DNA from 3 places in the Saccharothrix stipae genome. Region 3 is predicted to be linked to each of the others. Evidence: riboswitches for the same ligand, from Rfam matches in the RefSeq annotation. Region 3 holds a riboswitch; each other region holds the start of a gene.
What was found. A riboswitch is a leader RNA that binds a small molecule or an ion and turns the genes downstream of it on or off. The one in region 3 is predicted to bind cobalamin.

Region 1 (9,930 bases), on a different contig from region 3:
GCCTGGTCATGGCCCGGTGGCTGGCCGAGCGCGGTGCCGCGCGGATCGTGCTGTGCGGACGCCGCGGGCCGTCGCCGGACGCGCGGGCCGAGGTGGCGAAGCTGCGGGCACTCGGCGCGGACGTGGTCGTGGTGACCGGTGACGTCGCCGAACCCGGGGTGGCCGACCGGGCCGTGTCCGCGGCGGTGGACGGCGGGCTGCGGCTGTGCGGCGTGGTGCACGCCGCCGGGGTGCTGGCCGACGCGCCGTTCGACCGGCTCGACCCGGCCGACGTGCGGCGCGTGCTGCGGCCCAAGGTCGACGGCGCGCTGCGGCTGCACGAGGCGACGGCCGGGCACCGGCTGGACTGGTTCGTGGTGTTCTCCTCGGCCGCGGCGCTGCTCGGCTCGCCCGGCCAGGCCGCGTACGCGGTGGCCAACGCGTGGCTGGACGGGTTCGCCCGGTGGCGACGCGCGTCCGGGCTGCCCGCGACGACGATCGGGTTCGGGGCGTGGAGCCGGGTCGGGTTGGCCCGGGACAACGACAACCCGCTGCTGCGGCCGATCTCGCCCGCCGAGGGCGTGCAGGCGGTGGAGGCGTTGCTGCTGTCCGGGCGGGTGGCGACCGGCGTGGTGCGGTTCGACCGGCGGCGGGTGGCGGAGCTGTTCCCGCGCCTGGCGCACCGGCCGTTCTTCGAGTCGTTCCTCCGACCGCCGTCCGACCGGCCGGCGGCGAACCGGGTGAGCGCGATCGTGGCGCGGGTGATGGGCGCCGAGCCGGACCCCTCGCTGCCGTTGACCACGCTGGGGTTGGACTCCCTGATGGCGATGCGGCTGCGCAACGCGATCGAGCACGACCTGGGCGTGCAGCTGCCCGTGCCGCTGCTGCTGCGCGGCGCGAGCCTGCGGGACGTGGAGCGGCACCTCGCGGGCCTGGCGCCGGAGACGTCGACGCGGGTGGCACCGCGTGACCCGACCGAGCGGTGGGTGTTCGGCCAGTGGGCCGAGGTGCTGGGACGGCGCGACTTCGGCGTCCACGACGACTTCTTCGCCCTCGGCGGCTCACGCGAGCGGCTGCTGGCGCTGGTTCGCCGGCGGGTGGCGGGGGCGGACGACTCGCTGTTCACCGTGCCCACCGTGGAGGCGATGGCCGAACGGCTGCGGGCGGCGTTCGAGGACGCGGGCGGTCCGGTGCGGGTGTTGCGCGCGGGCGGGTCGCGGCGACCGCTGCACCTGTTCCACCCGGCGGGCGGTCCGACGAGCGTGTACGAGCCGTTGGTGGAGCTGTTGGAGGACCGGCCCTGCTTCGGGTACGAGCGGATCGACGACGTGCCGGACATCCCGGGCAAGGCCGCGCGGTACGTGGAGCTGGTGCGGTCGGTGCAGCCGACCGGGCCGTACGTGCTGGGCGGCTGGTCGTTCGGCGGGTGCCTGGCGCACGAGGTGGCGTGCCTGCTGGGCGCCGAGGTCGACCTGGTGGTGATGATCGACACCGTCCGCCCGCTGCCCGCTCCCGACGTCGCGCCCGCCGACCTGGTGCGACACCGGTTCGCCCGGTACGTCCGGCACGTCGAGGAGGTCTACGGGGCGTCGGTGGAGCTGCCGTGGGAGTCGTTGGCGGAACTGGACGACGTCGGTCAGGTCGACGCGGTGCTGGCCGCGCTCGTGGCGGCCGACCTGGGCATCAGCGCGGGCGCGCTGCGGCACCAGCGCACGTCCTACCTGGACGCGCGGGCCGCCGAGCGCTTCACGCCGCGGCACTTCCCGGGGCGGGTGGTGTTCTACCGGGCGACCGACCGGGAGACGCTGACCACCGTGCTCGACTCGCGCTACCTGCGCCGGCAGGACGACGACGACCTCGGGTGGGCCGACGCGTGCGGTGTGCTGGAGGTCGTGCCGGTGCCCGGCGACCACCTGTCCATGGTGGACCCGCCGCACGTCGCCGCGGTGGCTCGGCACCTCTCGGCGGTGCTGGACGCCGGAGGACCGCCACGCGACTGATCACGTGGTCAGTGGTTCGAGATGTCGCGATCGCCCTCGTCCTCGTGGTGCCGGCGGGGTGGCGTCCTTCCTGCGCTTGCGAAGCCAGGTCACGGCCTTCCACGCGGCCGCGGCGAGCACCGGGATGCTCAACCCGGTGAGCGCGCCGTAGTCCTTGACCCACGTGCCGACGCGGTGGATGAAGTTGACCTCGACCTCCACGGAGTGGTCGTAGGTCCGGTGGTAGATCGGGCCCGGTCAGGTCGGCGGTGAGCCGGTTGCCGACCTTGCCGGGTGTTGTGGTGACGCCGCCGGTGCCGGGCAGGCCCGAGGCGAAGCCCGGCGGCACGTCGGTTCCGGCAGAGCCGGCCAGGTCCCGACCGGCGTGGGTGTCGGGCGCACAGGGGCGGGCGTCGGGTCGAACGTGGGCCGCGCGGTCGAAGTCGACGGCTGCTGCTGCGGCCCGCAGGAAGCCGCGGTCATCGTGAGGAGTGCGCGTCGCTCGCGCGGCCGCACCGTTACCGGGTGGTGCCCGGCGCGCGGGGCGGGGTGCGGCCCCGCGCGCCGGGGGCGGTCACAGGCCGTTGGTGAACAGCAGCCGGTTGACCGTGCCGCCGGTGCCGCCGCCGCTGATGACGTTCGGCGTGGCGCTGGAGTTCAGCCAGTTGTGCACGGTGGCCGACGGCTGGTCGCCGAACCGCTGCTTGTACAGCGCGGCCACGCCCGCGACGTGCGGCGTCGCCATCGACGTTCCGCTCATCGTGCCCGAGCCGCCGGTGCGCACGGTCGAGACGATGGCGTTGCCCGGGGCGTAGATGTCGACGCACGCGCCCGTGCTGGAGGAGGACGACCGGGCGTCGGTGCTGGTGGAGGACGCCACCACGCTGGCCGTCTCCACCTTGCGCGGCAGCCGGTCGCACGAGTTGCCGCCGGTGTTGCCCGCCGAGGTGGCCAGGAAGACGCCCGCGGCGATCATGTTGCGGATCGCGGTCTCCAGGCCGGCCGACGCGGTGAAGTTCCACGACGTGTTCGCCACGGCCGGCTTGGTGTGGTTGGCCGTCACCCAGTTGATCGCGTTGAGCGCCGAGGTGGTGGTGGCGCTGCCGGAGCAGCTCATCATCTTCACGCCGTGCAGCCGCACGCCCTTGGCGATGCCGTAGGTGGCGGAGCCGATCGTGCCGGCGACGTGCGTGCCGTGGCCGTGGCAGTCGGTGTTGTTGGTGTCGTAGCCGTTGTAGTCGAACGTGGCCCGGCCGCCGTAGTCCGCGTGGCCGGGCGTGATGCCGGTGTCGATGATGTAGGCGTGGACGCCCGCGCCGGTGTAGGCGTAGGTGTAGGAGTTGGACAGCGGCAGGTTGCGCTGGTCGACCCGGTCGATGCCCCACGACGGCGGGTTGGCCTGGGTGGCGTCGAGCGCGTCGGTGACCAGCACGTCCTGTTCGATCGTGGTGACCGCCGGGTCGCGGCTGAGCTTGCGCAGCTGCGCGGGGGTGAGCTTGGCGGCGAACCCGTTGAGCGCGGCGTTCCAGACGTGGGTCGGTGTGACACCGGCCGTCGCGGCCACGCTCGCACCGCTGCGCGCGGACGGGTTCAGCAGCACGATGTAGGAGTCCTTGACCGGGTGGACGGTCGCGGACGCCGTCGCCATGACGATGTCCGCCTGGTGCAGGGGTTCGGCCGCGGCGGCACCGGTGGTGAGTCCCACGACGGTGGTCGCGGCGGCCAGGACGGCGAGTGTTCGGTGGAGAGGACGCACGGTTCGGCTCCTTCGGGTGAACCCGGACCAGTGCGCTCCGACGCAGGGTTGACGGAGTCGACTTCTCACTCGTCCGTGATTCAGACCAGCAGCCTGACCAGCGGTTATGCCATGGTCAACGGAGGTCGGCCGAACGGCCGCCCGGCCCGTCACGCTCGGTGGACATAACGGACAACTGGTAACGCCCGGTTCGCTCTGGTGGCGCTAGCCGGACGCCGACCGGCCCAGTGCGACACACGGGCGCCGAACGTAGGACTCTCGCGAGAGTCCTACGTCCAGCACGCGAGAGTCCTACGTTCGGCGCACCCGAGTTCAACGCTCAGCGCGGTTCGACGCTCAGCGCAATGCCACCTTCAGCGCGGTGCGACGCTCAGCGCGTGTGCACCAACAGCGAGTCGACACCGTGGACGATCGACGCGGTGCGGAACGCGGGCCGCTCGTCGGCCAGGCGCAGCCGGGGGAACCGGCGCAGCAGGGCCGGGTACGCGGCACGCAGCTCCAGCCGCGCCAGCTCCGCCCCCACGCAGCGGTGCGCGCCGTGCCCGAACGCCAGGTGCGACGAAGCCGAGCGGCTCGGGTCGAAGTCGGACGCTTCCTCGCGGTTGGCCGCCGACAGCGACACCACGACCACGTCCCCCTCCTCGATCTGCTGGTCGCCGACCAGCAACGGGTGCCGGGCGAAGCGCGGGAACGCCACCTGCACCACGCTCAGGTGCCGCAGCAGCTCCTCGACCATCGGCGCGGCGGCCGCGTCGTCGTCACGCATCGCCGCACGCGCGGCCTCGTCCTTCAGCAGCACGATCGCGCCCAACGCGAGCATCGACGCCGTGGTGTCGAACCCGCCGGTCAGCACGCCGTCGGCCAGACCGGCCAGCTCGACGTCGCTGACGTCGTCGCCGTGCTGGCGGATGATCGAACCGATCAGCCCGTCACCCGGCGACCGGCGCTCGCGGCGCACGATCTCCTCCATGTAGGACAGCGACTCGGAGATCGCGCCCAAGGCCTGCCCCGCTCCCCCGAACAGGTCGAACCGCGCCGCCGCCAGCTCCTGGAACCGGTCGCGGTCCTCATAGGGCACGCCCAGCAGCTCGCAGATCGTCAGCGACGGGATCGGCAGTGCGAACTCCTCGACCAGGTCGACCGGCCCGTCGGCGGCCTCCATGGCGTCCAGCCGCTCGGTGACGATCGCGTCGATGCGCGGCACCAGCCGCGACAGCCTGCGCATGGTGAACTCCGGCGTGAGCAGCTTGCGCAGCCGGGTGTGGTCGGGCGCGTCGGCGAAGCCGAGACCGCCGGGCGTCTGCTCGACCCGACCGACCGCGGCGCCGAGCCGGGCGTAGTCGTTGCTGAACGCGCCTGTGTCGGAAAGCACCTTCTTCGCCTCGTCCTGCCCGGTGACCAACCACACGCGCAGGCCGAACGGCACCGGGATCCGGTGCACCGCGCCGGCCTCCCGCATCCGCTCCAGCTCGGCGACCGGCACCACCCCGTCCCGCTTCAGCGGAACCAGCGCACGGTCCGGGAGCAGCGCAAACGCCCGCGAACCGATCTTGCCCAACACCCACCGCGTCGCCGAACGCCGTGCGACCCACGCCACCAAGCCGTCGCGCACGGACGCCAGAGTCGTCATCGAACACCCCTCTTCCCCAGGTCGAATGACCGACGGTAACCGCACGCCGGGGTGAGCAGCATCGCGCTAGAGGCGGATTGACACGCCAAGGCCCGTGACAGACGATCGGCAATCGCGCGTGAAACGGGGGAAGCCGGTCGAAATCCGGCGCTGACCCGCAACGGTAGGTCCCACCCGGGACGAGCCCGAACACCCGTCGCGCGTGCCACGCTCCTGACACCGTCGAGGTCAACGGGTCGGAGCCCGGGGGAAGTCGATCACGGCTGTCCGGGGTCCGCCCACGCCTCGGAAAGGCCGACCATGTCGTTGAGACGGACCGCCGCCGTCATCGCCACCGCCGCCGTCGCCGCGCTCGCGTCGGCTCCCGCCGCCCGGGGTGAGGCGCCGGCCGTGCCGACGACCGACGTGAGCGACGCCGCCGCCGGGTGGCTCGCCCGGCAACTCGTCGACGGCGACCACTTCGAGCACGTGTTCGAGGGCGTCCCCTACCCCGACCAGGGCCTCACGCTGGACGCACTGTTCGCCTTCACCGCGGCCGGCGTCGCGTCCGACAGCGCGGACCGGGCCGCCGCCTGGGTCGCCGAGCCCGCGGTGATCGACAACTACCTGCACTTCGGCGACCCCGACCAGTCCTACGCGGGCGCGCACGCCAAGCTGGCGTTGGCGGCGCAGGTGCGCGGCCAGGACCCGACCGACTTCGGCGACGTCGACCTGATCGCCGGTCTCACCGCGCTGCAGGCGCCGTCCGGCCGGTTCCAGGACAAGTCGCAGCACGGCGACTACTCCAACGGCTTCACCCAGGCCTTCGCGGTGCTCGCGCTGGACCGCTGGCAGGGCGCGCCGAAGGCCGCCGTCGACTACCTCGTCGGCGCCCAGTGCCCGGACGGCGGGTTCCCGCTGGTCCTGGAGGCCGCGACCTGCGCGTCCCACGTGGACGCCACGGCGATGGTCGCGCAGGCGTTGCTCGCGGCCGACCGGACGGCCGAGGCGGGCAGGGCGCTGGACTGGCTGACCGGCGTGCAGCAGCCCGGCGGCGGGTTCCGCGACGAGGGCAAGACCGACGAGGGCAACGCCAACAGCACCGGTCTCGCGGCGCAGGCGCTGCGCGCGGGCGGCCGCACCGCCGCCGCGGACCTGGCCGCGAAGTTCCTGAGGTCGTTGCAGGTCGGTTGCACGGCCGCGGCGGCCGACCGGGGTGCGATCGCGTTCGACAAGACGGGGTTCACGCAGCCCACGTCGCTGCGCGCGAGCGCCCAGGGCGTGCTCGGGCTGGTCGGCGTCGGCTTCGCGGACCTGACCGCCGAGGGCGGCGAACCGGGCGCGCCGGTGCTCGACTGCTCGGCCACCACGACCTCCCCGAGTTCGTCCACGTCGACCACTTCGGCCACCACGACGGCCACGTCGACCACCTCCTCCACCACCGGGACGACCGCAGGCAGCACGACCACCACGACCGCGGTGGTGGCCGTGGTGGCCAACCGCGGCGCCCTGGCCCGGACCGGCGCGGCCGTCGGCCCGATGCTGTGGATCGGCGCGTTGCTGCTGGTCGGCGGTGTGCTCGCGGTCGTGCTGGCACGCAAGCGGTATGCGGGCGCACGCAGGTGACGAGCTGGTGGCGGCGCGTGCCGACGGCGTTGGCCGTCATGGGGCTCGCGCTGCTGAACGCACCGGTGACCGCCCGGGCGGCGGACTGCGCGGGCGTCACGGTGGTCGTGGACTTCCGCGCGCTGGGCGGCGGCGTGCAGACGGGTTGCGCGCCGGGTGATCCGGCCTCCGGCACGGCCGCGCTGAGCGGCGCCGGGTTCGGCTACACGTTCGCGGCCCGGCAGCCGGGGTTCGTGTGCCGGGTCAACGGCAAGCCCGGCAGCGACCCGTGCGTCAACACCTCCCCGCCCACGGCGTACTGGGGCTACTGGCACGGCCAACCCGGCGGGTCGTGGGTCTACAGCGGCACGAGCGCGAGCGCCCACGACCCCGCGCCGGGGAGCGTCGAGGGCTGGTCGTTCGGTGCGGGTGAGCAGCCGGGCATCGCGCCACCGGCGCCCGCGCCGAAGCCGACCCAGCCCGCGCCGCAACCTCCGGCGCCCGAGCCGGGCGGGCCCGTGCCACCGGCGCCGCAACCCCAGCCCGGTCAACCGGCGCAGCAGCCCACGCGGCAGTCGGAGACCGCCGCGCCGACCACGACCGAGGCGACGACGACCGCGCCGTCCTCCGCCGAGGCGACGACGGGCAGCACCACTCCCAGCCCTGCCTCCTCCCCGACGAGCTCGTCGAGCCCGACCGCGGTGGCGGTGCGGCCGACGGCGGGCACGTCGTCCGGCGGCACGGTCGGGTTGGTGATCGGGATCGTGGTGATCGCCGCGCTGGCGGGCCTGGGCATCCTGACCGCGCGGCGACGGGCCAAGGCGGCGGAGTGAGGCTGCACCCCGGCGCGTGGTGGCTGTGGGCGTTGTGCCTGGCCGCCGTCGCCAGCCGCAGCACCAACCCGCTGCTGCTGGCGTTGGTGATCGCGGTCGCCGGGTACGTGGCCGTGTCGTGCCGCGAGGACACGCCGTGGGCGAGCGCCTACGGCGTGTTCCTCAAGTTCGCCCTCGTGGTGATCGCCATCCGGATGGTGTTGCACGTGCTGCTCGGCGGGGTCGGCGGGCCCACGGTGCTGGTGACGCTGCCCGAGATCCCGTTGCCGGCGTGGGCGAAGGGCATCCGGCTGGGTGGACCGGTCAGCGCGGAAGGACTCGCGTTCGCGCTGTACCAAGGGCTTCAGCTGGCGACGTTGCTGTGCTGCGTGGGCGCGGCGAACGCGCTGGCCAACGCCAAGCGGCTGCTGCGGTCGTTGCCGGCCGCGTTGTACGAGGTGAGCGTGGCGGTGGTGGTGGCGTTGACGGTGGCACCGCAACTGGTGGCCAGCGCGCGCTCGGTGCGCCGGGCCCGGGCGTTGCGGGGTGACGCGGTGCGCGGCGTGAAGGCGATGCGGGTGCTGATGGTGCCGGTGCTGGAGGACGCGTTCGAGCGGTCCCTGGAGTTGGCCGCGGCGATGGACTCGCGCGGGTACGGCCGGACGGCGGGGTTGCCCGGGCGGACCAGGGTGGTGACCGGCGTGCTGGTGCTCGGCGGGCTGGTCGGGCTGTGCGTCGGGGCGTTCGGGCTGCTCGGTGGCGGCGGGCCGGGCGCGGTGGCGACGCCGACGCTGGTTGCGGGCTCGGTGCTGGCGATCGCGGGCCTGTGGACCGGCTCGCGGCGGGTGCGGCGCAGCCGGTACCGACCGGACCGGTGGGGTCCGCGCGAGCTGCTGATCGTCACGTCCGGCGTGGTCGCGACGCTGGCGACGTTCCTGGCGCCGGACGGTCTCGGCGGTACCGCGCTGACACCGGACACGGTGCCGCTGGTCGCGCCCGGACTGCCGTTGCTGCCCGCGATCGGCCTGCTGTGCGCGCTCGCACCCGTGGTGATCGTCAGGAACAGGGTGAACGCGTGATCCGGTTCGAGAACGTCTCCGTCACCTACCGCGACGCCGCCGCGCCCGTGTTGGCCGGGGTGGACCTGCACGTGCCCGAGGGCGAGCTGTGCCTGGTGGTCGGGCGCACCGGATCGGGCAAGTCGACGCTGCTGCGCGCGGTCAACGGCCTGGTGCCGCACTTCACCGGCGGCACGCTCACCGGCCGGGTCGTGGTGGCCGGCCGCGACACCCGCGACCACCCGCCGCGCGAGCTGGCCGACGTGGTCGGCATGGTGGCGCAGGACCCGAGGTCCGGCTTCGTCACCGACTCGGTCGAGGAGGAGCTGGCGTACTCGATGGAGTCGCTGGCGCTGCCGAACCCGGTGATGCGCAAGCGGGTCGAGGAGACGTTGGACCTGCTCGGCCTGGCCGACCTGCGGCACCGACCGCTGGCGACGCTGTCCGGCGGGCAGCAGCAACGGGTGGCCGTCGGCGCCGCCCTCACCGCCCACCCGCGGGTGCTGGTGCTGGACGAACCGACCTCGGCGCTGGACCCCGGTGCGGCGGAGGACGTGCTGGCCGCGCTGCACCGGCTGGTGCACGACCTCGGCATGACCGTGGTGATCGCCGAGCACCGGCTGGAACGGGTCGCGCAGTACGCCGACCGCGTGGTCTGGCTGCCCGGCGGTGGTCTGCCGCCGGTCACCGGCGAACCCGGCCCGGTGCTGGCGGACGCGCCGGTCGCGCCGCCCGTGGTGCGGCTGGGCCAGCTGGCCGGGTGGGAACCGGTGCCGGTGTCGATCCGGGACGCACGGCGGCTGGCCGGCCCGTTGCGCGAGCGCCTCGCCGAACCACCCTCGGTGGCCTCGTCACCCTCCGCGGAGTTGGTGCGAGTACGCGACCTGCGGGTTCGCTATTCCACTGTGGACGCGGTGCGCGGTGTGTCGTTGAGCGTCGGCGCGGGTGAGCGGGTAGCGGTGATGGGGCGCAACGGGTCGGGCAAGTCGAGCCTGCTGTGGGCGGTGCAGGGCACCGGCAAGCGGTCCGGCGGCGAGGTCGCGGTGGCCGGCGTCGACCCGGCGACGCTCAAGCCCGGTCCGCGCCGCGAGGTCGTCGGCCTGGTCCCGCAGCAGCCCGGTGACCTGCTGTA
Region 2 (9,930 bases), on a different contig from region 3:
CGGTCTGTGGCGGTGGTTGGTGGCCCGTGACGGCAGCACGGAGTGGCTGGTGGAACGGGACGGCGTGCCGGTCGCCACCGGTCGCACCACCCCGCCGGAGGAGGGCGTTCGGCTGTGCGAGGTGGCGGCCGTGGACGAGGCGGCGGCGCACGCGCTGCTCGCGTTGACCGGGGCCACCGAGCTGACCGAGCGGCCGGGCACCGTCGCGGGCGAGGCGCTGGAGCCGTTCCTGGGGCCCGCGGCGGAGGAGGCGAACTCGTACTACGTGCGGATCGGCGATCCCGTCGCGTTGCTGGAGCACCTGCGGCCGGTGTTCGGCCGGCGGTTGGTGGACGGCGGTTTCGCCGACCGGGAGGGCGAGGCGGTCGTCTCGTTCTACGAGTCGCACGTGCGGCTGCCGTTCAAGGCGGGCGAGGTCGGGTCGGTCGTGCCGGGCGGGACGATGCAGGCGCCGGGCGCGGCGGGCGGCGCGGGCGTGGCGCCCGACCTGCTGGCGTCGCTGCTGTTCGGGCCGCACGGTTTGCGGGGCCTGACCACGCGTCACCCGGACGTGTACCCGGGTCCGAACGCCGACCTGATGCACACCCTGTTCCCGCCGGTGCGCGGCGACCTGATGACGTTCTACCTGCCGTAGGTCAGGCCGCCCGGAACAGCCGCTCCGCCTCGGCGATCGCCCGTGCCAACGCCTCGGGCTCCGGCCGCAGCCCTGCCACGACGGCGTCGACACCGCGCAGCCCGGCCTCCTGCAACAGCCGCTTCTCGTTCGTCGTCCAGTGACCACGTGCGGCGAGCACGGCGTGTGCGGTCTGCAACGCGGCGGTTGCCAGGGCTCCCGCGACTTCGACCAGCCGGCCGTTCGGGGCGTGGGCGGTGCGGGCGTAGCCCAGGGTGAGGGCCGCCCTCTCGTGCCACACCGGCGGTGCCGCCGCCCGCAGCGCCTCCGGGTAGGCCGGGCGGGGCAGGTCGCCGCGCAGCACCCGGTTCAGTGCGAGCTCGCCCACGACCAGGTAACTGGGGATGCCGGCGAGGTGGAACATCAGCGGCTCCCAGTGGAAGCGGCCCTGCTCGGCCTCGGCCAGTTCGTGCTCGACCACGTCGAGGTCGCGGTAGTGGACGTCCACCCGCCGGCCGTCGACGGTGAGCCAGGCGCCGCCGTTGAAGACGCCGCCGCCCCAACCGCCGACCTCGGAGACCTCGCCGGGCCAGCCGACCGCGCGCAGGTCGGCCGGGTCGAAGTCGCCCCGGTAGTAGACGGCGAGGTCCCAGTCGCTATCCGGGGTGTGGGCGCCTTGGGCACGTGAGCCGCCGAGGGCGACCGCGTGCACGGCGGGCAGGGCCGCCAACCGGTCGGCGACGTGGTCGAGGAACGCTTCGTCGGTCATGGGCACCACGATCTCCGGGCGTTCAGGGGGACGCGAACTCGACCCCCATCACCACGCCGGCGAGCACGAGCACCGCGCCGGCGCCGGTGAGGGCGCGCCGGTAACCGGTGTCACCGAGGCGTCGGCGGCCGCGGGCGACCAGGAGGGCGATCACCAGCTTGCCGCCGACGAGGGTCAGGTAGAACCCGATCAGCAGCGCCGCACCGGCGGCGGGCGACGCGCGCCAGGTGGTGATGGTCAACGGACCGAGCGCGGTCGCCCAGGCGAGCCACGGGTGCGGGCTGAGCACGTTCACCAGGACCGCTCGGCGGAGCGCACGCGAACCGGTTTTGTCGGACCCCGTCGGTAGAATCGAAAACAGGGGTCCCCTGGGCGGGGACGGCTGCGAAGCACGGCCTTCCTGCGGCACAACGGTCTCATCGGCAGCGGGCTCGCCGGCAGCGGGCGAATCGGCAGGTCCGCCGGTATCGACAGGGCGGTCGGCGGCGGCAGGTCGGGCGGGATCGGCAGGTCCGGCGGCGTTGGCGGGGCGGACGGCGTCCACCGGTCCGGCGGTGCCGGCGGAGCCGCCGGTCGCGGAGCCGGCGGTCAGGGTTGCCGACCGCGCCTCCCGGACCGTCTGCACGCCGCTCCACAACACGAACACCGCGCCCACGACCCCGAGCACGCCCAGCGCCCGCGCGGGCAGGCGGTCCAGCAGGAGCAGCGTCACGGCGACCACCACGGCGTCCGACAGCAGCGGCGCGCAAGCGGTCAGCGCGCCCGCCCGCCAACCCGAGCGCAGCGCCGACGTCACCACCAGCACCAACAGCGGCCCGGGGCTGATGCTCGCGGCCAGGCCGAGGGCCAGTCCCAACCCCAGTGCGTCCACGGCGGCAGACTAGGTCACGTGTCCGAGTTCGCCCGAGTCCTGACCACCCTGCGGCAGATCCGCGGCCTCAGCCCGTTCTTCGCCCTGGACGTCGGCCGGCCCGACGACACCTGGCACGACGGCGCGCGGCTGCTCGACGGCCCGGAGCTGCCCGACGCCCTCGACCGGATCGGCGACCGGTACCGCACCGGTGAACGGCGGGTCGCCGCGTCGCTGTTCTTCCTCGGCTACACCGCTCGGCTGCTGAGCCCGGTGGTCGCCGCACGCGCGGTCGACGGGGTCGCGCCGGACATCCGGCCCGCCAACCTGTGGTGGCGCTACCGCCCCGACGGTCTCCAGGTCCGGCTCAAGGACCCGCTCGCGGGCATCGGCGTGGCCGAGTCGCTGGCGCCGGTGGTGGAGGCGGTGCACGCGGTCACGCCGGTGGCGCGCGGCCTGCTGTGGGGCAACGCGGGGTCGTCCATGGCGGGCGCGTTGCGCGCGGTCCACCGCGGCGGGATCGACTGCTCCGGGTTGGCCGACGAGCTGTTCGCCGACCCGCCGCTCAAGGGCACGGGCGAGTTCATCCCGTTCCCCGGCGAGGTGGTGTTCCGGCGGCGCAGCTGCTGCCTGTACTACCGGCTCGACGGCGGCGGCACCTGCGGTGACTGCCCGTTGCCGCGGCGCTGACCGGCGCACGTGAGGAACACGACAACTCGTCTGGTCGGTTGTGCCAGCCCACGATCGACATCTACGGTTCGCAGCGCCGCAGTGGACGGGAAGCCGGTGTGAATCCGGCGCGGTCCTCGCCACTGTGACCGGGGAGCCAACCCGCCGAGAACGTCACTGGCCGCGTGGAGCGGCTGGGAAGACGCGGGGACGGCGTCGATCCGGGAGTCAGGAGACCGGCTGCGGCACGAGTTGTTGTTGACCTTCCACGAGGTATGGAGGAGGCCGTCATGACGAGCCCCGCGCACACCCCTGCTCTCACCGATCCCCGGGTCACCCCCGTTCCCAGGTGGGCCTACGCCGTCGCACTGGTCGCGTTGACCGTGACGTGGCTGGTCCTGCAGGAGAACGGCATCGCGCTCGGCCACGCCGCCGAGACCGTGCACGAGTTCTTCCACGACGGGCGGCACGCGCTCGGCGTTCCGTGCCACTAGGCGCGGCGACGTGAAAACACCCACCTACCAGGGGTTGCTGCTGCGCGGTGTCGGCGCGGGCGCGGTGTCCGGGCTGCTCGCGGGCCTGGTCGGCGTGCTCGTGGTCGAGGCGCCGATCCGGGCGGCACTGGCCGTGGAACGGGCACGTCCCGCGGCGCCGGGCTCGGATCACGAGCACGGCGAGTTGTTCAGCCGAGGCACGCAGGTGGTCGGCGGTGTGCTCGCCGCCGTGGTGGTGGGCGTCGCCGTCGGCGCGCTGTTCGCCACCGCGTACGCGGTGTCGCGGCGTTGGTTCGCGACCAAGGCGCCGTTCGTCCGGGCGGTGGCGCTGTCGGCGGCGGCGTTCGGCGCGGCGGCGTTGCTGCCCGCGGTGAAGTACCCGGCCAACCCGCCCGGGGTCGGTGATCCGCACACGGTGGAGTACCGCACGGTGCTCTACCTGGGGTTGATCGCGGCCGGGTTGCTGGTCGCGTTCGGGGCGGGCTACCTGGCGTCCCGGCTGGGCCACCTGAGCGGTCCGGTGCGCTGGACCGCGGTGGCGGGGGCCGTGGTGGCGGCGGTGGTCGTGCTGCTGGTGGCGTTCCCGGCGACACCGGACGTCGTGCCCGCCGACGTGCCGGCCGGCGTGCTGTGGGACTTCCGGGTGGCCTCGCTCGCCGAGACGGCGACGCTGTGGCTGGGTCTCGGTGTGGTGTTCGGCCTGCTGGTCGACCCCGCCACGCGTCGGGCCGAGCAGGGGTCAGCGGTCTAGCAGCGGGGCGAGCGTCTCCAGCGTGACGCCCACCAGGGAGTCGCGGAACACGCGGCGCTCGCCCTGCTCGACCGGCACGTCGCACGGCACCACCAGCACCGTGCAGCCGGCGGCCGCGGCGGAGCTCGCCCCGGTCGGCGAGTCCTCGACCGCGACGCACCTGGTGGGGTCCACGCCCAGCAGTCGTGCGGCCTTGAGGTACGGGTCGGGCAGCGGCTTGTTGCGGCGGTCCACCTCGTCACCGCACACCGTGACGTCGAACAGGTCGCGGCCGATGGTGTCCAGCGCGACCTCGGTCAGCCGCCGTTCGGTGGAGGTGACCAGCGCCATCGGCACACCCGAGTCGCGGACCGCGCGCAACGCCCCGGCCGCGCCGGGACGCCAGGGCAGGCCGGCCCGGAACAGCTCCTCGGTGCGCCGGCTGATCCACGCCGCACCGTCGGCGAGGTCCTCGTCGGTCGGTTCGACACCCGCCTCGGCGAACAGCAGGCGCATGGTCCGGGCCGTGCTGGAGCCCACCAGGGCGTGCCGGGTCGCGAGCGAGAGCGTGCCGCCCAGCTTCTCCACGAACTCGTTGAGCGGGATGTCCCACAGCTTCTCGGAGTCCAGCAGCGTGCCGTCCATGTCCCACAGCACAGCCTCGACCGTCATGTGCACCTTTTCCGTGATCACCCGCGTGGTGGTCGGCAAGACCTCGTGACGACGCCCATGACCTGCGCAGTCGTGCGGGGTCGGGTCGGCGGCCAGCAGCGTCGTGCCCATCGCGCCGTCCGCGACGGGCGCGCGGTCGGCGGGCGCGCCGAGGTGAGGCGGCGTGACACGAACCGACATGCGCCAAGCCTACGGCGTCGGGTGTGCGGCGGTGGTCGTAGTCTGGCCGCGTGACCGATCCGGACCAGGCCGCCCAGACCCCCTTCGACCCCAGCGAACCGCTCACCAACCCGATCATGGTTGCCGCGTTCGAGGGTTGGAACGATGCAGGCGACGCCGCCAGCACGGCGATCGAACACCTGCAACTCACGTGGGACGCGACGCCGTTGGCGGAGATCGATCCGGACGACTACTACGACTTCCAGGTGACGCGACCCACAGTCCGCATGGTGGACGGCGTCACCCGACGGGTTGAATTCCCGACGACCCGGTTGTCGGTCTGCCGCCCGCCGGGGTCCTCCACGGACGTGGTGCTGGTGCACGGGATCGAGCCGAACATGCGGTGGCGGAAGTTCGCCGCCGAGCTGCTGGGCCACATCGAGAACCTGGGCGTGACCACCGTGGTCACGCTGGGCGCGTTGCTGATGGACACCCCGCACACCCGGCCGGTGCCGGTGACGGGCACGGCGTACGACGAGGCGGCGGCGGCGAAGTACGGGTTGGAGCGGTCCCGGTACGAGGGGCCGACCGGCATCGTCGGCGTGTTCCAGGACCTGTGCGTGCAGGCGGGGGTGCCGGCGATCTCGTTCTGGGCCGCGGTGCCGCACTACGTCTCCCAGCCGCCCTCGCCGAAGGCGACGTTGGCGCTGCTGCACCGGGTGGAGGAGGTGCTGGACGTCGAGGTGCCGCTGGGCGCGCTGCCGGAGCAGGCCGAGGAGTGGGAGCGCACGGTCAGCGAGATGGCCGACGAGGACGAGGACGTGCGCAACTACGTGCGGGCGCTGGAGGAGCGCGGGGACGCGGAGATCCAGATCACCGAGGCCAGCGGTGACGCCATCGCGGCGGAGTTCGAGCGGTACCTGCGGCGGCGCGGGCGCGGTCCGGGCCGCGGGCCGACCGGGATGTGAGCAGGCCGCGCCCGACCGCCGGGCCGGTGGTCCGGGTGCGGTTGGCGGCGTTGTACGCGGGTGGGTTCCTGGGGCCGTTCGGTGGCGCGATGACGTCGTCGGTGCTGCCCGAGGTGGGTGCCGACTTCGGCGTGCCGGCGGGGTCGGCGGCGGCCTCGTTGACCTGGTACCTGGTGCCGTTCGCGCTGCTCATGCTGGTCTCCGGCACGTTGGGTGAACGGTGGGGCGCCCGGCGGACCGTGCGGGTCGCCTACGCCGTGTACGTGGTGGCGTCGGTGTTGTGCGCGGTGTCGTGGTCGTTTCCCGTGCTGCTGGGTGGACGGGCCGTGCAAGGGGCGGCGAACGCGTTCACCACTCCCCTGCTGCTGGCGGCGATCGCGGCGGTGACGCCGAAGGCCCGGTTGGGGCGGGCGTTGGGCGTGTTCGCGTCCATGCAGGCCGCGGGCCAGACGATGGCGCCGTTGCTGAGCGGGTTGGCGGCGGAGGCGTCGTGGCGGTGGGCGTTCGTGGGCGCGGCGGTGGTGGCCGGTGCGTTGGCGGTGGTCGGCTTGCCCGCCGATCCGCCGCGCGGGGGCGAGCGACCACGTCTGCGCGGCGCGTGGCGTGGCCGGACGCCGTGGTTGGCCGCCGCCGGGTTCGTGGCCTGGGGTTGCCTGGGCGGGTTGTCGTTCCTGGTGGCGCTGCGGCTGGGTGACTCGTTCGGGCTGGGCGCGGGGCAGCGCGGGTCGGTGCTGACCGGCTTCGGCCTGGTCGCGATCTGCACCGCGCGGCTCACCGGGTGGTCGATCGACCGGTTCGGCGCGCGGCGGTGCGCGGTGGCCGGTGCGGCGGTCGGCGGTGCGCTGCTGGCGGGGGTCGGCGTGCTGCCGTCGGTGGTGGCGGTGGGGGTGCTGTGGGCGGCGGCCGGTGCGACCAGCCAGGCGGTGACGGTGGGGTTGAACGCCCTGGTGCTGTCGGCGGACGGCGGCAACCGGGGTGGGTCGGTGTCGGTGGTGCAGTCGTTGCGGTTCCTGGGCGCGGCGGTGTCGCCGGTGGCGTTCGTGCCGCTCTACCACGCCGACCCGGTCAGCGCGTTCCTCGTGCCCGCCGCGCTGGTGTCGGCCGTGCCTCCCGTGCTGCTGCTGCACCGCGGTCGGTCGGCACGCGGGGGTCCAGGGTCGCCAGCGCCAGCACCCCGGCCGCCAGGTAGAGCCCGGCCTGGGCGTTGAGCAGGGTGGACAGGCCGAGCACGGGCGTCAGGGCACCGGCCAGCACCATGCCGAGCGCCTGACCGCCGTCGTAGAGGCTGACGAACGTGGCCAGCACCCGGCCGCGGACCTCGTCGGCGGAGTGCAGCTGGAGCACCGACATCATCCCGGCGCCCGCGATCACGCCCGGCACGCCCACCGCGACGAACGCTGCCAGGTAGTAGACCAGCGCGGTGGTGACGTGCGGCCCGTTCCAGCCGAGCGCGGCGATCGCGGCGAAGCCGACCAGCGACACGCCCAGGAGCCTGCCGGGTGCGAGCCCGCGCACCAGCACGCCGACCAGCAGGCCACCGAGCAGCCCGCCGACCGCCTGCACGCCGCGCAGCAGCCCCACCTCCGCCGCTCCCCCACCGAGCCGCTCGGTCACGAACACCACGAACAGCACCACGAACAAGCCCTGGGCGGTCGACATGAGCGCGACCACGGCGACCATCGGCCGCAACGGGCCCCGGATCTCGCGCAGGCCGTCCAGCCAGGCCCGCCACGCGGGGTTGCCCGCCGCACGCACCGGGTCGCGGGTGCCGAGCGCCGCCAGCAGGGTCGCCGCGAGCAGGAACGACGCCACGTCGGCCAGCACCACGCCCGGCAGCCCGGTGTAGCCGAGCAGCAGACCGCCCAGCGACGCGCCGACCAGCCGGGCCAGGTTGCCGTTCACCGCGACCAGCCCGTTGGCCGCCGCCACCTGCTCGCGCGGCACGAGCGTCGGCAGCAGCGCGTTCTTGGCCGGTTCGAACAACGCCGCCAGGCCAGCCTGCACCGCCGTCACCACGTTCACCAGCACCAGGTCGCCGGTGAGCAGCGGCAGCAGGGTGACCGCCTGCGCGAGGCTGACCAGCAGCATCAGCCTGCGCCGGTCGAAGCGGTCGGCCAGCACCCCGGCCAGCGGCGACAGCGCGAGGCTCGGCAGCAGCGCCACCACGAACGTCGTCGCGGTCGCCGCCGCGGAGCCGGTGCGCTGGTACACGTACACCGGCAGCGCGACCAGCAGCACCCAGTCGCCGATCTCGGAGACGAACCCCGCGATCCACAGCCGGCGGAACGCGGGCCGCCCCAGCGGGCCCGACGACAACCGGCCGGTCATCGCGGGAACGCCCGGATGCCGACGTGCGCGGGCAGCGCGCCCTCGGGCACGTCCTGGCGCACCGGCACGAGGTACGGGCGCAGGATGTCGTCGATCATGCCGAGCAGGCCGCCAAGCTCCTCGGCGGTCACGTTGACCGTGTAGCCGTGCATCGCGGAGGCCGCCAGCCACTCGCGCGGCAGTTCGTGCTGCCGGTCCAGGAACCGCTGCACCAGCCGGTTGTCCTCGTTGAGGCTCAACGCGAGCAGGGCGTCCTGCTGGGTGCGGACCTCCGGGTCGTCGGCGAACGCGCCGACGTCGTAGCCCACCGAGGTGGCCCGCCACGGCCGTTCCCGCGCGTCGCCCGCCTCGACCCGCTCGACGAACCCGGACTTGGCCAGCTGCCGCAGGTGCCAGCTGCAGTTGGAGGCGGTCGACCCGACCGCCTCGGCGCACTCGCTCGCCGTGCGCGGGCCGACCGCCAGCAGGTGGTGCAACAACGACACGCGCAGCGGGTGCGCCAGCGCCTTGAGCGCGTCGACATCGGTGACCCGTCGGGGCCCTGGGAGGTCCATGACCCCGACGGTAGACCTGAAAGAGCTCTTTCGAAAGTGTTCTTTCAGATCTGGCCGACGTCCCGCCGCCGGAAACCGACGAACCCGAGGACGACCAGCGCCGCCGCGACCGCCGTCAGCCAGAGCAACGGCGTGGCGGTCACCTCCGCCCCGGGCACCTTCGGGATGTGCGTGAACGGCGAGAGGTCCATCGCCCACTGGTCGAGCTGGAGCAGCGGCCCCAGCTGGCCGAGCACGAGGAACACCACGATCACCGCCCAGCTCGCCGACGACAGCTTCGGCACCAGCGCGAACAGCGCCAGCGCGAGGCCCGCGACCACCCACACCGCCGGGACGTGCGTCAGCGCCGCGCCGACCAGCCGCGCGACCTGCCCGCCGACGTCACCGACGCGTGCGCCGTGCACCAGGCCCGCGCCCAGGCCGGCGGCGGCCAGCACGACGGCCGTGCCGACGGTGGCGAACAGCACGTGGCTGCCGACCCACGCGAACCGGCCGACCGGGGTGGCCAGCACCGGCTCGGCGCGGAACTCGGTCTCCTCGGTGCGCAGCCGCAACGTCGACTGCACCACGTAGATCGCGCTGAACAAGGCGATGATGCCGACGATCGAGGCCAGGTAGACGTCCACGATCGCGCCGGCGCCGCCCATCTGCGCGATGATCTTCCGCAACGCCGGGTTGGCCTCCAGCATCTGCTCGACGCCGCGCGCGACCGACCCGTAGACCGCGCCGAGCACGAACAGGCTCAGCGTCCAGCCGATGAGCATGCCCCGTTGCAGCCGCCAGGCCAGGCCGAGCGCGCTGCCCAACGTGCGGGGCGCACGGGCCGGGCCGAGCCGGGTCGGCACCAGGCCGCCGCCGTGGTCGCGCCTGGTCACCAGCGTCGAGGCCGCCGCGACCAGCACCGCGAACAACGCCACCGGGAGCAGCAGCACCCAGTACCGGTCGTCCGCGAACGCCCTGGTCTGCTCCAGCCAGCCCAACGGCGACAACCAGGTCAGCCAGGTCGGGCCCTCGTCGCCCGCCGCGTCGCCGACGGCGCGCAGCAGGTAGGCGACGCCCAGCACGGCGCCGGAGATCGAGTTGGCCGTGCGGGTGCTCTCCGACAGCTGCGCGCCGACCGCGCC
Region 3 (9,930 bases):
GTTCCAGGTCTTGCGGGCCAACTCCGCGCCGTGCTCGACCGAGATCGACACGACCACGTCGCCGCTGCCGCCGTGCTCAGCGGCGACCCGCGCGATGTGCTCACGCATCATCTGCCGCGGCACGGGGTTGATCGCGGGTTCGCCCACCTGCAGCGGCAGACCGGGTTTGGTCACCGTGCCGACGCCGGGACCGGCCTCGAACACCACCCCGCTGCCCGGCGCACCGTGCCGGACGGTGGACCCGACCAACGCGCCGTGCGTGACGTCAGGGTCGTCGCCCGCGTCCTTCACGATCGCGGCGAACGCCCGGTCCTCCGACAGCGATTCACGGGCCAGCGCGAACGACGGTGTCTGACCCTTCGGCAGCACGATCCGCACCGGGTCGGGGAACTCACCGGTGAGCAGCGCCGTGTACGCCGCCGTGGTGGCGGCGGTGGCGCAGGCACCGGTGGTCCAGCCGAAGCGCAGGTTCGTGCTCACGACGACAGGATGCAACAGCCGTGAAGACCGTGCTGGTACTGGGTGGCACGGGCGAGGCGCGCGAACTGGCCGCCGCGCTCACCGGCCTCCGGGTGATCTCGTCGCTGGCCGGCCGGGTGGCCGAGCCGAAGCTGCCCGAGGGCGAGGTCCGCATCGGCGGGTTCGGCGGCGCGGAGGGGCTCGTGGCCTACCTCAGAGCCGAGCACGTCGACGCGGTCGTGGACGCCACGCACCCGTTCGCCGACCGCATCACCGCGAACGCCCTCGCCGCCACCACCGCGACCGGCACCCCGTTCCTCGTCCTGCGCCGTCCCGGCTGGCCACCCGAGGAAACCTGGCGGTACGTGGACACCGTCGCGGAAGCCGCCGAACTCGTGGCCGGGCGCCGGGCGTTCATCACCACCGGACGCCGCGAACTGGCCGCGTTCACCGGCGGTGTCGCGCGCACGGTCGACCCGCCCGATCCGCCGAACCCCCGGCTGGAACTCCTGCTCGACCGGGGGCCGTACACAGTGGATGGTGAACTCGCGCTGCTGCGGGAACACCGGATCGAAGTGCTCGTCACCAAGGACAGCGGTGGCCCGATGACGGCGGCGAAGCTGACCGCCGCACGTCACCTCGGCCTCCCGGTCGTGGTCGTGCGCCGACCACCGCCGCCGGACGCGCCGCTGGTGGAGACGGTGGCCGAGGCGGTCGACTGGCTCACCCGGGGTAGCGGCGCGGGGTGAACACGGTGCCGCGCGCACTGACGGTGGTCTGGGACGAGCCGACCAGCAGCAGGCACCGCATGTCCACGGCGGACGCGTCCAGGTCGGCCAACCGCACCACCCGGACGGACTCCTCCGGCCCGCCGACATCACGCCCGACGACCACCGGCGTGTCCGGGGAGCGGTGGCGCAGCAGCAGGTCACGCGCCTTGTCCACCTGCCACGTGCGGCTGCGCGAGGCCGGGTTGTAGATCGCCAGCACCAGATCGGCCGCGGCCGCCGCCGCCAACCGCTCCTCGATCACCTCCCACGGCTTGAGCCGGTCCGACAGCGACACCACGCAGTAGTCGTGCCCCAACGGCGCGCCGACCCGGCTGGCCACCGCGTGCGCGGCGGTCAACCCCGGCAGCACCCGCACCGGCACGTCCGCGAACTGCTCCTCGGTCGCCACCTCCAGCACCGCGCTGGCCATCGCGAACACGCCCGGGTCGCCGGACGACACCACCGCGACCCGCCGCCCGCGCTTGGCCAGGTCCAGCGCGAACGCGGCCCGTTCCGCCTCGACCTTGTTGTCCGAGGCGTGCCGCCGCTGCCGCGGGTTGACCGGCACCCGGTTCAGGTAGGTCACGTACCCCACCAGGTCGTCCGCCTCCGCCAAGGCCCGACGGGCCTGCGGCGTCAACCACTCCGGCCCGGCCGGACCGAGACCGACCACCACGACCCGGCCCTCGCCGTCCGAACGCGCGGGAGCGGGCTTGCTCGGCAACAACGCCAACGAGAAGTACGGCACGCCGTCGGCGTCCACTTCGGACAGCGGCGCGGTCCGCTGCGCCCCGGTCGTGGCCCGCTCCACGTACCAGGCCTCGTCCAACCGCCCCGCCCGCGCCAGCGCCTCGCGCACCTGCGGGAACGTCCGGCCCAACTTCATGATCGCCACGGGGTCGCCGCCGGCCAGGTGCTCCACCAGCGCGTCCGCGGACAACGTGCCCGGCAGCACGGTCAGCACCTCGTCGCGCTCCACCAGCGGTCGCCCGATCACCGCCGCGCCCGCGCTCACCGACGTCACCCCGGGCACGACCTCGGCCTCGTACCGGTGCGCCAACCGCTTGTGCAGGTGCATGTAGGAGCCGTAGAAGAACGGGTCGCCCGCCGCCAGCACCACGACCGTGCGGCCCGCGTCCAGGTGCGCGGCCAAGCGTGCCGCGCACTCCTCGTAGAACGCGTCGATCTCGCCCTGGTAGTCGTCGGAGTCCTCGGTCGTGACGGGGTAGACCAGCTGCTCCTCGACCTGACCGTCCCGCAGGTACGGCGCGGCGATCCGGCGCGCCACGCTCCGCCCGTGCCGCGCGCTGTGGAACACGACCACGTCCGCCTCGCCGATCAGCCGCGCCGCCTTGACGGTCACCAGCTCCGGGTCGCCCGGACCCACCCCGACCCCGTACAGCTTGCCCGTCATTCTTCCTCACTCGCGATCGCGTTGAGCGCCGCCGCGGTCATGGCGCTGCCGCCCCGACGACCGCGCACGACCAGGTACTCCAGCCCCAAGTCGTTGTCCGCCAACGCATCCTTGGACTCGGCCGCGCCGATGAACCCGACGGGCACGCCGAGCACGGCCGCCGGCCGGGGCGCGCCGGCCGCGATCATGTCCAGCAGGTGGAACAACGCGGTCGGCGCGTTGCCGATGGCCACCACCGCGCCGTCCAGCCGGTCGCGCCACAGCTCCAACGCCGCCGCGCTGCGCGTGTTGCCCAGCTCCGCCGCCAACCCCGGCACGCGCGGGTCGCCCAACGTGCACACGACCTCGTTGTCGGCGGGCAGCCGACGGCGCGTGACCCCCGCCGCGACCATCTGCGCGTCGCAGAGGATCGGCGCCCCCGCCAGCAGCGCGGCCCGCGCGTCACGCACCACGTGCGGCGAGAAGTCGACGTCCGGGACCAGGTCGACCATCCCGCAGGCGTGGATCATCCGCACCACCACCCGGGACACGTCGGACGGGAACCGCGCCAGGTCTGCCTCGGCGCGGATGGTGGCGAAGGAACGGCGGTAGATCTCCGCGCCGTCCTTGACGTAGCTGGTCACCTGATCTCCTCGTACCCGTCGCCGGTCGCGACGAACTCCACCACGTCACCCGCCGGCCGACCGCACCGGCGGGCGCAACCGGACCAGTGCGCGCGACCCGGCGCGGTCCGGGTGTCGACCCACCGGGTGGCGTCGGCCCGCACGTCGGCCAACGACTTCGCGCACCCCGGCCGCCCGGTGCACGCGCTCACCCCGTGCCACCGCGAGTCCGGCGACGTGAACAGGCCGCTGGTATCGCTCCCGGCGGGCAGCACCACGCTCCGCCACGGCGTGAGCCGCACCGGCACGCCGGCGAGCAGCCGCGCGTCCCAACGCCCCAACGGCACGCCCGCCACGATCACCGAACCGTGCACGCCCGGTGCGACGGGCATCACAGTCGGCTCGACCCGGGCGTCACCCGGAACGCCCAGCGCCTCGGTGATCTTCCGCACACCGCCGTCCACTTCGGACAGCCGCCAGGCGTCGCCGCGGATCTCGCCGAACAGGCGTGCGGCGGTCACCACGGCGTCCACTGGATCGGTCACGCGGAGCCCGCAATCCCGTCCTGCCAGGAACAACGCGTCGCCGACGAGCCCGATGTCGCCCGACAGGCCGCTCACCGCGCCACCCACCGTGACCAGGAAACGCCCTGGCAGGGACGCCAGCCCGGGCACCGCGCGCAACGCCGCGTCGATCGCGTCGACCAACGCCTGGTTGTCCTCCAACGGCGCGGCGACGATGTTGCGCATCCGCTCGTGGGTCAGCGAGGGCAGCAGGCCGACGTCGCGCAGCCGGGCGCCCAGCTCGTGCTCCGCCCCTGGCGCCAAGCCCCTGATCTGCACGTTCGCCCGCGAGGTCAGCTCCAGGAACCCGTCACCGAGTTCGAGGGCGGCGGTCCGCAGCACGTCGACCTGCGCCGCGCTCACCGTGCCACCGGGCACCCGGACCCGGGCCAACCCGCCGTCGGCGGCCCGGTGCACGTCGACGGCGCCGGGGCAGGCGTCCGGGTGGGTTCGGCCTGCCGACGTGTTGGCCGTCGCGGAGGGCGCATGGGGTGCCGTGGGCATGGACTGGATGCTAACTGCCGTTAGGGTGACCTCCGAACGGCGAAGCAGCAGGAGGAAGCCGGTGTGAATCCGGCGCGGTCCCGCCACTGTGACCGGGCACGTCCCGGGAGTCAGGAACTCCGCTCGCCGTCCCCCACGACCGGGGCGAGGACCCCCGAGGGATGGAGCCCGCACGTGATCCTGCTGTTGTCGACCTCCGACACGGACCTGCTGTCCGCCCGTGCCAGTGGCGCGGACTACCGCCTGGCCAACCCGGCCCGCACCGCCGCGGACGACCTCACGGCGCTGGTGGAGGGCGTCGACCTGGTGGTCGTGCGCATCCTCGGCGGTCGCCGGATGTGGGAGGAGGGCCTCGACCGGTTGCTCGCCTCGGGTCTGCCGGTGGTGGTGCTGGGCGGTGAGCAGAACCCCGACGCGCCGCTGATGGAGCTGTCGACCGTGCCGGGCGGTGTGTGCGCGGAGGCGCACGCGTACCTGGCGCACGGCGGCGCGGCGAACCTCCTCCAGCTGCACCACTTCCTGTCCGACACCGTGCTGCTCACCGGTCACGGCTTCGCGCCGCCCGAGCCGACGCCCACCTGGGGCCTGCTGGAGCGGGAGCAGGCAGGCGAAGGGCCGACCATCGCGGTCCTGTACTACCGGGCCCACCACGTGGCCGGCAACACGGCGTTCGTGCACGCGTTGTGCGACGCGATCGTGGCCAAGGGCGGCCGCCCGCTGCCGGTCTACTGCGCCTCGCTGCGCGCGGCGGACCCGGAACTGCTGGCCGAACTCGGCCGGGCGGACGCGCTGGTGGTCACCGTGCTGGCGGCGGGCGGCACCAAGCCCGCCACCGCGGCCGCCGGTGGCGACGACGACGCGTGGGACGTGGGCGCGCTGGCGGCCCTGGACGTCCCGATCCTCCAGGCCCTGTGCCTGACCGGCAGCCGTGCCGCGTGGGACGAGAACGACGACGGACTGTCCCCTTTGGACACCGCGACCCAGGTGGCGATCCCGGAGTTCGACGGCCGGATCATCACCGTGCCGTTCTCGTTCAAGGAGGTCGACGAGGACGGCCTCACCGTCTACGTCGCCGACGAGGAGCGGGCCTCGCGGGTCGCGGGCATCGCGGTCCGCCACGGCAGGCTGCGGCACATCCCGCCGGCCGAACGACGGATCGCGGTGATGCTCTCGGCGTACCCGACCAAGCACTCCCGCATCGGCAACGCGGTCGGGCTGGACACGCCGGCCAGCGTGGTCCGGTTGCTCACCGCGATGGAGGGCCACGGCTACGACATCGGCGACGAGCTGCCCGGGGTGGCGGACCTCGACGGCGACGCGTTGATCCACGCCCTCATCGCGGCCGGCGGCCAGGACGCCGACTGGTTGACCGAGGAGCAGCTCCAGGGCAACCCGGTCCGGCTCCCCGCCGCCCGCTATCGGGAGTGGTACGCGACGCTCCCGGCGGACACCCGGCGGGAGATGGAGCAGCACTGGGGCGAAGCTCCCGGTGAGCTGTTCGTGGACCGGTCGAAGGACTCCGACGGCGAGATCGTCCTGGCCGCCCTGCGCTCGGGCAACGTCGTGGTCATGGTCCAGCCGCCGCGCGGCTTCGGCGAGAACCCGATCGCCATCTACCACGACCCCGACCTGCCGCCCAGCCACCACTACCTGGCCGCCTACCGCTGGCTGGAGGACGAGTTCGGCGCCGACGCCGTGGTGCACGTCGGCAAGCACGGCAACCTGGAGTGGCTGCCCGGCAAGACCGTCGGCATGTCGGCGGGCTGCGGCCCGGACGCCGCCCTGGGCGACCTGCCGCTGATCTACCCGTTCCTGGTCAACGACCCGGGCGAGGGCACCCAGGCCAAGCGGCGGGCGCACGCCACCCTGGTTGACCACCTGGTGCCGCCGATGGCCAGGGCCGACAGCTACGGCGACATCGCCCGGCTGGAGCAGCTGCTGGACGAGCACGGCAACATCGCCGCCATGGACCCGGCCAAGCTGCCGGCCATCCGGGCGCAGATCTGGACCCTCATCCAGGCCGCGAAGCTCGACCACGACCTCGGCTTGGACGACCGGCCGCACGACGCCGAGTTCGACGAGCTGATCCTGCACGTCGACGGCTGGTTGTGCGAGGTCAAGGACGTCCAGATCCGCGACGGCCTGCACGTCCTGGGCGCGGCGCCCACCGGCGAGACCAGGGTCAACCTCGTGCTGTCGATCCTGCAGGCCAAGCAGATGTGGGCGGGCCAGGTCGCGGCGCTGCCCGGCCTGCGCGAGGCGCTCGGCCTGGCGGAAAGCGCCAACGACCGGACCGCCACCGACCGCGTCGAACACCAGGCCCGCGCGCTCGTCCAAGCCATGGAAGACGCCAATTGGGATGTGAACGCGGCCCGGACCCTCACCGACGTCGAGGACGTCGCGCGGGTCCTGGAGTTCGCCGCGCTGGAGGTCGTGCCCCGGCTGGCGCGCACCACGGACGAGCTGACCAACGTCCTGCACGCCCTCGACGGCGGCTACGTCCCGGCCGGTCCGAGCGGCTCGCCGCTGCGCGGCCTGGTCAACGTGCTGCCGACGGGCCGCAACTTCTACTCGGTCGACCCCAAGGCGGTGCCGTCCCGGCTGGCCTGGGAGACCGGCCAGGCCATGGCCGACTCGCTGCTGGAGCGCTACCGGTCGGAGACGGGGGAGTGGCCGCCGTCGGTCGGCCTGTCGGTCTGGGGCACCAGCGCCATGCGCACGGCCGGTGACGACGTCGCCGAGGTGCTCGCCCTGCTGGGCGTGCGGCCCCGGTGGGACGACCAGTCCCGGCGGGTCGTCGGTCTTGAGGTGATCCCCCTCGCCGAGCTGAACCGCCCCCGAATCGACGTCACGGTGCGCATCAGCGGCTTCTTCCGCGACGCATTCCCGCACGTGGTGGCACTGCTCGATGACGCGGTGCGACTAGTGGCGAACCTGGACGAGTCGGCCGCGGACAACTACGTCCGCGCGCACGCCCAAGCCGATCTCGCGCAGCACAACGACCCGCGAAGGTCGACAATGCGCATCTTCGGTAGCAAACCGGGCGCATACGGCGCCGGCCTGCTGCCGCTCATCGACAGCCGGAACTGGCGGGACGACGCCGATCTTGCCGAGGTGTACGCGGTGTGGGGCGGCTACGCCTACGGCCGTGAACTCGACGGGGTCGAAGCGCGGCCGGCCATGGAGAGCGCCTACAAGCGCATCGCGGTCGCGGCGAAGAACATCGACACCCGCGAACACGACATCGCCGATTCCGACGACTACTTCCAGTACCACGGCGGAATGATCGCCACCGTCCGCGCGCTGACCGGTAAAGCGCCCGCCGCTTATGTCGGCGACAGCACGCGACCCGACGCGGTGCGGACCAGAACCCTGCACGAGGAGACGAACCGGATCTTCCGCGCCCGAGTGGTGAACCCGCGGTGGTTGGCCGCAATGCGCAAGCACGGTTATAAGGGCGCGTTCGAACTCGCCGCGACGGTGGATTACCTGTTCGGCTACGACGCCACCACCGGTGTGGTCGCGGACTGGATGTACGAGCAGCTCGCGGCCAGCTACGTGCTGGACCCGGTGAACCGCGAGTTCCTGGCGCGGTCGAACCCGTGGGCGCTGCACGGCATCTCCGAACGGCTCCTGGAGGCGGCGAACCGGGGTATGTGGGAGCACCCGGAGCCGGCGACGCTGGAAGCGCTCCAGGCGGCGTACCTGGAATCCGAAGGCGATCTCGAAGACGGCCGTTGAGCCGGAAATAGGGGTACCCCTAAATTCCGACGTCCCGTTGTCGGCGGATGAGGGCGCCGTCGACAACGGGTATCACTTCCCGGTCCTGAATGGACGCCCGGCCGCGCGCCGGCGGGTCGACCGCGGTGAGTCGACCCGCCCTCGCGCGCCACCCGGCGGGCCGACTCGCGCCACCGACCGCACGACTCGGCGTGCCCCGGCGCGCGACTCGCGCGGCAGTGGTGGGCGACTACCGCGCACATCCGGTGCAGACTGGTGGCGGGTGAGTGGGGGACACGACTGGTGAATTCTTCCGGGCCATCGGCCCGGGGATGAACCGAGCGTGTCCGACCGGTCTACGAACAGTGCCTGAACGGACCACCGGACACGCCGCTAGCAGAATCGGTCCAGCAAGGCAAACGTCGCAACGTCGGTAACAGCGCGGACACGGGAGCTTGACACAACTCCGTGGCGCGAACCACACTCCCCCAAAACCTGGGAGCGCTCCCAGAACGTTCACCGCCGATCAACTGAGGAGTTCTCGTGCGCTACCGTCGAGCAGGCTTGGCCAAAGTCCTGGCCTGCACCGCAGTGCTTGCCACAGTCGCCACGGCCTGTGGCTCGGGAGGGTCGGGTACCTCGCCCGACGGCAAGGTCGAGCTCACCATCGCGACCTTCAACGAGTTCGGCTACGAGGAACTCCTCAAGGAGTACGAGGCCGCGAACCCGAACGTCAAGGTCACGCAGCGCAAGACCGGCCAGGGTGCCCCGCACCACCAGAACCTGTTCACCAAGCTGGGCGCCGGCTCCGGCCTGGCCGACGTCGAGGCCGTCGAAGAGGGCTTCCTGAGCCAGGTCATGGCCAAGTCGGGCCAGTTCGAGGACCTCAAGGAGATCGGCCCGAAGGACGTCCGCGAGGACCGCTGGCTGCAGTGGAAGGTCGACGCGGTCACCACCAAGGACAACAAGCTCATCGGCTACGGCACCGACATCGGCCCGCTGGCCATGTGCTACCGCAAGGACATGCTCGCGGCCGCGAACCTGCCGTCCGACCCCGAGGGCGTCAAGGCCCTGTTCGCGACCTGGGACTCGTACTTCGAGGCCGGTGACAAGTACGTCAAGGCGACCGGCAAGCCGTGGTTCGACTCGGCCGCGCAGATCTTCAACCCGATGCACAACCAGGCCGAGACCGGCTACTTCGACCGCGACGACAAGCTCGTGATCGAGACCAACGACGACAAGAAGATCTTCGACCAGGTCACCGCCGCGGTCGCGGGCGGCCAGTCGGCCAAGCTCGCCGCCTGGAGCCCGGAGTGGGAGACCGGCTTCAAGGAGTCGGCGTTCGCCACCAAGACCTGCCCGTCCTGGATGCTGGGTGTCATCGAGGGCAACGCGGGCCCCGACCACAAGGGCAAGTGGGCCGTCACCGCGGCCTTCCCCGGCGGCGGCGGCAACTGGGGCGGCTCGTACCTGACCGTCCCGAAGCAGGGCAAGAACAAGGCCGAGGCCGCCAAGCTGGCCGCGTGGCTGACCGCGCCGGAGCAGCAGATCAAGGCGTTCAAGGCCAAGGGCACGTTCCCGAGCCAGACCCAGGCCCTGATCTCGCCCGAGCTGCTGAACCAGACCAGCGAGTACTTCGGCGGCGAGAAGGTCGGCCTGCTGTTCGCCGAGCAGGCCAACAAGGTCGCGGCCGCCCAGTACAAGGGCCCGCAGGACGGTGAGATCCAGGACAACGTCGTTTCCCCGGCGCTGACCTCGGTCGAGCAGGGCACCTCGCCTGAGGACGCGTGGAAGCAGGTCGTCGAGGGAGCCAAGAAGGCTGCCAAGTAATGACGACCGAGCTCACGGTCACGCGCGGGCGGGGCGCCGAGCCCCGCCCGCCGCGGCGCGACGACAAC

Region 1: linked by a shared signal. The riboswitch ahead of ACYVLT_RS00550 (prenyltransferase/squalene oxidase repeat-containing protein) and the one ahead of cobN (cobaltochelatase subunit CobN) in region 3 are both predicted to bind cobalamin.
Region 2: linked by a shared signal. The riboswitch ahead of ACYVLT_RS05500 (CbtB domain-containing protein) and the one ahead of cobN (cobaltochelatase subunit CobN) in region 3 are both predicted to bind cobalamin.

The regions. Positions count from the first base shown of each region.
Region 1 covers NZ_BAAGTN010000001.1:123,621-133,550, reverse strand. The annotation lists gene ACYVLT_RS00570 (SDR family NAD(P)-dependent oxidoreductase) at 1-1,979, shown strand, start outside; gene ACYVLT_RS00565 (hypothetical protein) at 1,980-2,180, opposite strand; gene ACYVLT_RS00560 (S8 family peptidase) at 2,533-3,714, opposite strand; gene ACYVLT_RS00555 (cytochrome P450) at 4,085-5,344, opposite strand; cobalamin riboswitch at 5,423-5,559, shown strand; gene ACYVLT_RS00550 (prenyltransferase/squalene oxidase repeat-containing protein) at 5,645-6,949, shown strand; gene ACYVLT_RS00545 (hypothetical protein) at 6,946-7,761, shown strand; gene ACYVLT_RS00540 (CbiQ family ECF transporter T component) at 7,758-8,819, shown strand; gene ACYVLT_RS00535 (ABC transporter ATP-binding protein) at 8,816-9,930, shown strand, end outside.
Region 2 covers NZ_BAAGTN010000002.1:548,649-558,578, forward strand. The annotation lists gene ACYVLT_RS05480 (GNAT family N-acetyltransferase) at 1-634, shown strand, start outside; gene ACYVLT_RS05485 (nucleotidyltransferase domain-containing protein) at 636-1,382, opposite strand; gene ACYVLT_RS05490 (LysE family transporter) at 1,405-2,253, opposite strand; gene ACYVLT_RS05495 ((2Fe-2S)-binding protein) at 2,272-2,922, shown strand; cobalamin riboswitch at 2,977-3,160, shown strand; gene ACYVLT_RS05500 (CbtB domain-containing protein) at 3,192-3,395, shown strand; gene ACYVLT_RS05505 (CbtA family protein) at 3,406-4,146, shown strand; gene ACYVLT_RS05510 (HAD family hydrolase) at 4,135-4,797, opposite strand; gene ACYVLT_RS05515 (PAC2 family protein) at 5,028-5,924, shown strand; gene ACYVLT_RS05520 (MFS transporter) at 5,921-7,132, shown strand; partial or broken gene ACYVLT_RS05525 (MFS transporter) at 7,077-8,252, opposite strand; gene ACYVLT_RS05530 (ArsR/SmtB family transcription factor) at 8,249-8,806, opposite strand; gene ACYVLT_RS05535 (ABC transporter permease) at 8,851-9,930, opposite strand, start outside.
Region 3 covers NZ_BAAGTN010000007.1:524,363-534,292, forward strand. The annotation lists gene ACYVLT_RS15135 (cobalt-precorrin-5B (C(1))-methyltransferase) at 1-480, opposite strand, end outside; gene ACYVLT_RS15140 (cobalt-precorrin-6A reductase) at 501-1,208, shown strand; gene ACYVLT_RS15145 (precorrin-2 C(20)-methyltransferase) at 1,183-2,643, opposite strand; gene ACYVLT_RS15150 (precorrin-8X methylmutase) at 2,640-3,266, opposite strand; gene ACYVLT_RS15155 (hypothetical protein) at 3,263-4,312, opposite strand; cobalamin riboswitch at 4,324-4,452, shown strand; gene cobN (cobaltochelatase subunit CobN) at 4,487-8,053, shown strand; gene ACYVLT_RS15165 (ABC transporter substrate-binding protein) at 8,576-9,862, shown strand; gene ACYVLT_RS15170 (carbohydrate ABC transporter permease) at 9,862-9,930, shown strand, end outside.